Regions from separate parts of the Streptomyces sp. NPDC046261 genome, predicted to be linked through region 1. Evidence: riboswitches for the same ligand, from Rfam matches in the RefSeq annotation. Region 1 holds a riboswitch; the other holds the start of a gene.
The links. Region 1 has a riboswitch for cobalamin ahead of ABZ956_RS02005 (ribonucleoside-diphosphate reductase subunit alpha). Riboswitches for the same ligand answer to the same signal wherever they lie in the genome.
Positions count from the first base shown of each region.

Region 2: linked by a shared signal. The riboswitch ahead of metE (5-methyltetrahydropteroyltriglutamate--homocysteine S-methyltransferase) and the one ahead of ABZ956_RS02005 (ribonucleoside-diphosphate reductase subunit alpha) in region 1 are both predicted to bind cobalamin.

Region 1 covers NZ_JBEYZU010000001.1:428,070-431,267, reverse strand. Annotated here, with positions in the region: gene mctP (monocarboxylate uptake permease MctP) at 1-1,496, shown strand, start outside; cobalamin riboswitch at 1,639-1,783, shown strand; gene ABZ956_RS02005 (ribonucleoside-diphosphate reductase subunit alpha) at 1,945-3,198, shown strand, end outside.
Region 2 covers NZ_JBEYZU010000003.1:380,001-383,198, reverse strand. Annotated here, with positions in the region: gene metE (5-methyltetrahydropteroyltriglutamate--homocysteine S-methyltransferase) at 1-1,946, opposite strand, end outside; cobalamin riboswitch at 2,108-2,264, opposite strand; gene ABZ956_RS08525 (alpha/beta hydrolase-fold protein) at 2,460-3,198, shown strand, end outside.

The DNA of each region.
Region 1 (3,198 bases):
GCCGCTCCTTCGGCACCTGGGTCACCTGGTTCCTGCTCGGCGGCGACCTCTATACCGCGTATACGTTCGTGGCCGTCCCGGCCGCCATTTACGCGGGCGGCGCGGCGGGCTTCTTCGCGGTGCCGTACACCATTCTCTGTTACCCCCTGGTGTTCACCTTCCTGCCCCGCCTCTGGTCGGTCGCGCACAAGCACGGCTATGTGACCTCCTCGGACTTCGTCCGGGGCCGGTTCGGCTCCAAGGGCCTCTCGCTGGCCCTGGCGCTGACCGGGATCCTCGCCACCATGCCGTACATCGCGCTGCAATTGGTGGGTATCCAGGCGGTTCTGGACGTCATGGGCGTCGGCGGCGGAGAGGACACCAACTGGTTCGTGAAGGACCTGCCACTGCTGATCGCCTTCGGTGTGCTCGCGGCCTACACCTATTCCTCGGGACTGCGCGCGCCCGCGCTGATCGCCTTCGTCAAGGACACCCTGATCTACATCGTGATCATCGTGGCGATCATCTACATCCCGTTGCGGCTCGGCGGCTTCGGGGACATCTTCGCCAAGGCCGGCGAGGCGTTCGCGGCCGAAAACCCGGCCACCGGCAAGCCGCGCGGTTCACTGGTCACCGGAGCGCAGGCGCAGTGGGCGTACGCGACGCTCGCGCTGGGCTCGGCGATGGCGCTGTTCCTGTATCCCCACTCGGTGACCGCGGTGCTTTCCAGCAAGGGCCGCAATGTCATCCGCCGCAACACCACCATCCTTCCCCTTTACTCCCTGATGCTGGGCCTGCTCGCCATGCTCGGCTTCATGGCCATCGCCGCCGGGGTGAAGGTGAAGAACGGACAGCTGGCGATCCCGCAGCTTTTCGAGGACATGTTCCCCGACTGGTTCACGGGTGTGGCCTTCGCGGCCATCGGCATCGGCGCGCTCGTTCCGGCGGCCATCATGTCGATCGCGGCGGCAAATCTGTTCACCCGCAACATCTACAAGGACTTCATCAAGCCGGACGCTTCGCCCGAACACGAGGCAAAGGTCTCCAAGCTGGCCTCCCTGCTGGTGAAGGTCGGCGCCCTCGTCTTCGTCCTGACCATGGACAAAACGGTCGCCATCAACTTCCAGCTGCTGGGCGGCATCTGGATCCTGCAGACCGTCCCGGCCCTGGTCGGCGGACTCTTCACCCGCTGGTGCCACCGCTGGGCGCTGCTCGCGGGGTGGGCGGCCGGCATGCTCTACGGGACCTGGCGGGCGTACGAGACGCCGAGCGCCACCCAGGACCACTTCGGGAACACCAACCTGATCCCGCTCATCGGCGAGAAGGGCTACATCGGCCTCACCGCCTTCGTCATCAATGTGATCGTCGTCATCGTGGCGACATTCGCCCTCAGGGCGCTGAAGGCGCCCGACGGCGTCGACCAGACCCGGCCGTCGGACTACACCGCCGACGCCGGCGACCCGGGCGTCCGTACGGACCTCCCCCCGGCCACCGTGGGAGCCCCCGGCGGGCACTGACCCGGGCCCACCCCCAGAGGGCCGTCACACCCCCGCCCAGGGGGCGTGACGGCCCTCCTCGCTTGCCCTGCCAGGACCGCCCGTTAGCACATTCCGCAACCGCTTCATGACGGGACGACACAACATGTGGGGGCGCGTACGAGGCCCGGCACTAGATGTATGCTCGTCCTCGCTGTCGTCGCAGGGGAATCCGGTGGAAATCCGGAACTGTCCCGCAACGGTGTATGTGTGCGCATATACCCAGCGCACCCGAAGTCCGAGGACCTGCCGACAGCGCGTCCACCACCGAGCCTGCCCTGGGCTCGGCTATGGGCGTTGAATTCGTCCGGGCCCCGCGGGTTGGGCCGACGGACGCCTACGAGGCATGCCCTGGTGCAAGCGGCATGCCCGTACGCGACCGTCGCGCGCTCCCGCCCGGCCCACCCAGCCGAGCGAGGGAGAGCCACACGTGACCATCGCGCCCGCAGATCCGGTCTCAGCGAACGCGGAAGCCGGCGGCCCCGGGACCGCGCTGCTGCGCACCCTGACCGATCTCACCGCCGATCTGCCCGCCACCGACCCGGGCAAGGTCGCCGCCGCCGCGCTGCGCGGCCGGCACCCCGGTTCGGACGAGGCCGAGCTGCGCTCCCTCGCCACCGAGGCCGCCGCCGGTCTCATCGCCGAGGAGCCCGAGTACTCCAAGCTCGCCGCCCGGCTGCTCACCCGTGCCATCGCCGACGAGGCGGCCGGCCAGGGTGCGACGTCCTTCTCCGCCTCGGTCGCCGTGGGCCACCGCGAGGGCCTGATCGCGGACGAGACCGCCGCCTTCGTGGCCACCCACGCCGAGCGCCTGGACGCGCTGGTGGACCAGGCGCTGGCCGACGGCGCCGACGACCGCTTCGGCTACTTCGGCCTGCGCACCCTGCACAGCCGCTACCTGCTGCGCCACCCGATCACCCGCGACGTGATCGAGACCCCGCAGCACTTCCTGCTGCGCGTGGCCTGCGGCCTGGCCGAGGACCACTCCGTGCGGGCCCTGGAGGACGTGGCCGAGCTCTACTCGCTCACCAGCACGCTCTCCTACCTGCCGTCCTCCCCCACGCTCTTCAACTCCGGCACCCGCCACCCGCAGATGTCGTCCTGCTACCTGCTGGACTCGCCGCTGGACGAGCTGGACTCGATCTACGACCGCTACCACCAGGTGGCGCGCCTGTCGAAGCACGCGGGCGGCATCGGCCTGTCCTACTCGCGCATCCGCTCGCGCGGCTCGCTGATCCGCGGCACCAACGGCCACTCCAACGGCATCGTGCCGTTCCTGCGCACCCTCGACGCCTCCGTCGCGGCGGTCAACCAGGGCGGCCGGCGCAAGGGCGCGGCCTGCGTCTACCTGGAGACCTGGCACGCGGACATCGAGGAGTTCCTGGAGCTGCGCGACAACACCGGTGAGGAGGCCCGCCGGACGCACAACCTCAACATCGCGCACTGGATCCCGGACGAGTTCATGCGCCGCGTCGAGGCGGACGCCGACTGGTCGCTGTTCTCCCCGGCCGACACGCCCGACCTGGTCGACCTCTACGGCGACGAGTTCGACGCCGCGTACCGCCGGTACGAGGCCGAGGGCAAGGCCGTCAAGCAGATCCCGGCCCGCGTGCTCTACGCCCGCATGATGCGCACCCTCGCGCAGACCGGCAACGGCTGGATGACGTTCAAGGACGCCGCCAAC
Region 2 (3,198 bases), on a different contig from region 1:
CCGGCCGTGGTGAGCCGGAACGCCTCGGTGGCCCACGCCAGGTACTCCGCCCGGTCGGCCGTGCGCAGCGGCAGCGTCTCGCGCAGCGCGGGCTCGTCAACCTGGATGACGGCCGTGCCCGCGGCCTCGAGGTCGCCGACCTCGTCCCGCAGGGCGAGGGCGACCTGGCGGGCGGTGACGGCGAGCGGCTGGTCGTCGCGGACGAAGGACCAGGCGAGCATGGTGACGGGACCGGTGAGCATCCCCTTGACGGGACGCCGGGTGTGGGACTGGGCGTAGGTCGTCCAGGCCACGGTCATCGGCTCGGGGCGGGAGATGTCGCCGGCGAGGATCGGCGGGCGGACGTAGCGGGTGCCGTAGGACTGCACCCAGCCGTGCTGGGTGGCCAGGTAGCCGGTCAGCCGCTCGGCGAAGTACTGCACCATGTCGTTGCGTTCGGGCTCGCCGTGGACGAGGACGTCGAGCCCGGCCTTGTCCTGGAAGGCCAGGACCTCGCGGATCTCGGTCGCGACGCGCTCGTCGTAGGCGGCGGCGTCGATACGCCCGGCGCGCAGGTCGGCGCGGGCGGTGCGCAGTTCGCGGGTCTGGGGGAAGGATCCGATGGTCGTGGTGGGCAGCAGCGGCAGGCCGAGCCGGGCCTGCTGGGCGACGGCGCGCTCGGGGTACGGCTGAGGGCGGCGGGCGTCCGCGGCGGTGACGGCCTCCGCGCGGGCCCGTACGGCCGGGTCGCGGGTGAGGGCGGAGGCGGCGCGGGAGGCCCGGGCGGAGCGGTTGGCGGCGAGCTGCGGGGCGATGGTGTCGATGCCCTCGTTCAGGCCGCGGGCGAGGGTGACGGTCTCCTCGGCCTTCTGCCGGGCGAAGGCGAGCCAGCGGGCGACCTGCGGGTCGACGTCGCGCTCGGCGGTGGCGTCGAGGGGGACGTGCAGCAGGGAGCAGGAGGGGGCGACGTCCACCCGGTCGGCGAGGCCGAGGAGGGTGGCGAGGGTGGACAGGGACCGCTCGAGGTCGTTGATCCATACGTTGCGGCCGTCGATGACGCCCGCGATCAGGCGCTTGCCGGGCAGGCCGCCGGCGGCGGCGAGGGCGTCGAGGTTGGCGGCGGCGCGCCCGGTGAAGTCCAGGGCCAGGCCCTCGACGGGGGACTTCGCGAGGACGGGCAGGGCGTCGCCCAGGCGGTCGAAGTAGGTGGCGGCCAGCAGCTTGGGCCGGTCGGTGAGCGCGCCCAGCTCCCGGTAGGCGCGGGCGGCGGCGTTCAGTACGGCCGGGGGCTGGTCCTGCACCAGGGCGGGCTCGTCGAGCTGGACCCAGGTGGCGCCGGCGGCTCGCAGGTCGGAGAGGACCTCGGCGTACACGGGCAGCAGCCGGTCGAGGAGGGTGAGGGGCTGGAAGCCGGGCGGTGCGCCGGGCGCGGGTTTGGCCAGCAGCAGATAGGTGAGGGGGCCGACGAGCACGGGCCGGGCCGTGTGCCCCAGGGCGAGGGCCTGCCTCAACTCGCCTGTCTGCTTGCTGGAGTCGGCGGTGAAGGCGGTGTCAGGGCCCAGTTCGGGCACGAGGTAGTGGTAGTTGGTGTCGAACCACTTCGTCATCTCCAGCGGCGGCAGCTGCTGGGTGCCGCGGGCCATGGCGAAGTAGCCGTCCAGGGCGTCGGCCTCGACGGCGGCGCGGTACCGCTCGGGGACGGCGCCGATCATGACGGTGGTGTCCAGGACGTGGTCGTAGAGCGAGAAGTCCCCGGTGGGGACCTCGTGGACGCCGGCGTCGGCCAGGCGCCGCCAGGCGTCGCGGCGCAGGGCGGCCGCGGTGTCGTGCAGGGCGGCGGCGTCGACGCGGCCGGCCCAGTAGCCCTCCACGGCCTTCTTCAGTTCACGGCCGGGCCCCTGCCGGGGGTAGCCGTGGACGGTGGCCCGGGCGCGGACGGCGGCGGGGGCGGTGGGGTCTGTTGCCACGGAACTCTCCTTCGCGAGTCGCGGGGGGATCCCGGTGGGGGCCCGAGCGGACGAAGGATCGGCAGATGGTGGCGGAGCGCGCCCAGGCGTGCCCGTCCGTACCGCCGGCCCGCCCTCGAGGCCACCGAGATCGCCGCGTGCGGTCGCACGCGGGCAGCGGCAGGTATTCGGACTCGCGGGCACGCCGTGTCCGGAATCAGGACACGGCACCTATTGGCCGTCGCTTCCCGGGCCGCTGGGGCGGTCCAGTGCGTATGACGGCGGTCGTTCCCGCTCACCGCTGCGGGGCAGTCCCGGATTTCCACCGGGTTCCCTCTTGCGACGCGCCCGCCTGGACGGCGGGGCGAACCGGCTGCGCCTTCACCCTAGACGCACCGGCCCGCCGGCCGACAGGGGTTGCCCGGACAGGTTCGATCTTGGATGCCGCCACAAATATGACCAAAGCAGGAAACCCCGGCCGGTCGTACTCCCTCTTCACTCCCGGAGAACCCACTCCGAGGAGGAGCGACAACCGTGGGCCTTACGTCACAGACTTTCCTGCTGTTCCTGGTGGTCATCGCCGTCGCGCTGGCCGCCCTCGTGATGTGGCTGTGGCCGCGGGCCGCGAAGAAGGGCCTCCCGGCGCTGCTCTCCCGGCTCGGTCTGCTCGTGGTGGCGCAGCTCGGCATCCTGTCGGTGCTGCTCGTCGCGGCGAACAACGAGTTCGGCTTCTACTCCACCTGGAACGAGCTCCTCGGCCGCAACTCCAGCAAGCAGGAGGTGCGGGAGGGCAAGGACGGCAAGCGGCCGCCCGCGCTCGTCGTCAAGGGGCAGGAGTCCGTCGGTCTGGGTCAGAAGGAGAAGGCCGGCCAGGTCGACCGGATCGAGATACGCGGCCCCGTCAGCGGGCTGAGCATGGACGGCTTCGCCTACCTGCCGCCGCAGTACTTCCAGAAGGGGCACGAGAACGACAGGTTCCCCGTGATCGTGGCGATCACGGGGCAGCCCGGCGTCTCCAAAAACCTCATCACCCAGATCAAGGTCCCGCAGGCGGCCTCCCGCGCCGTCGTGGCCAAGGAGATCCGACCGACGATCGTGCTGATGGTCCGGCCGTCGGTGGTGGCGGACCGCGACACCAACTGCACGGACGTGCCGGGCGGTCCCCAGGCCATGACGTTCTTCAACCAGGACCTGCCCATCGCCGTCAACGACGTCTACCGCGCGGACAACTCCCGGGGCGGCTGGGGCGCGGTGGGCAACTCCACCGGCGGGT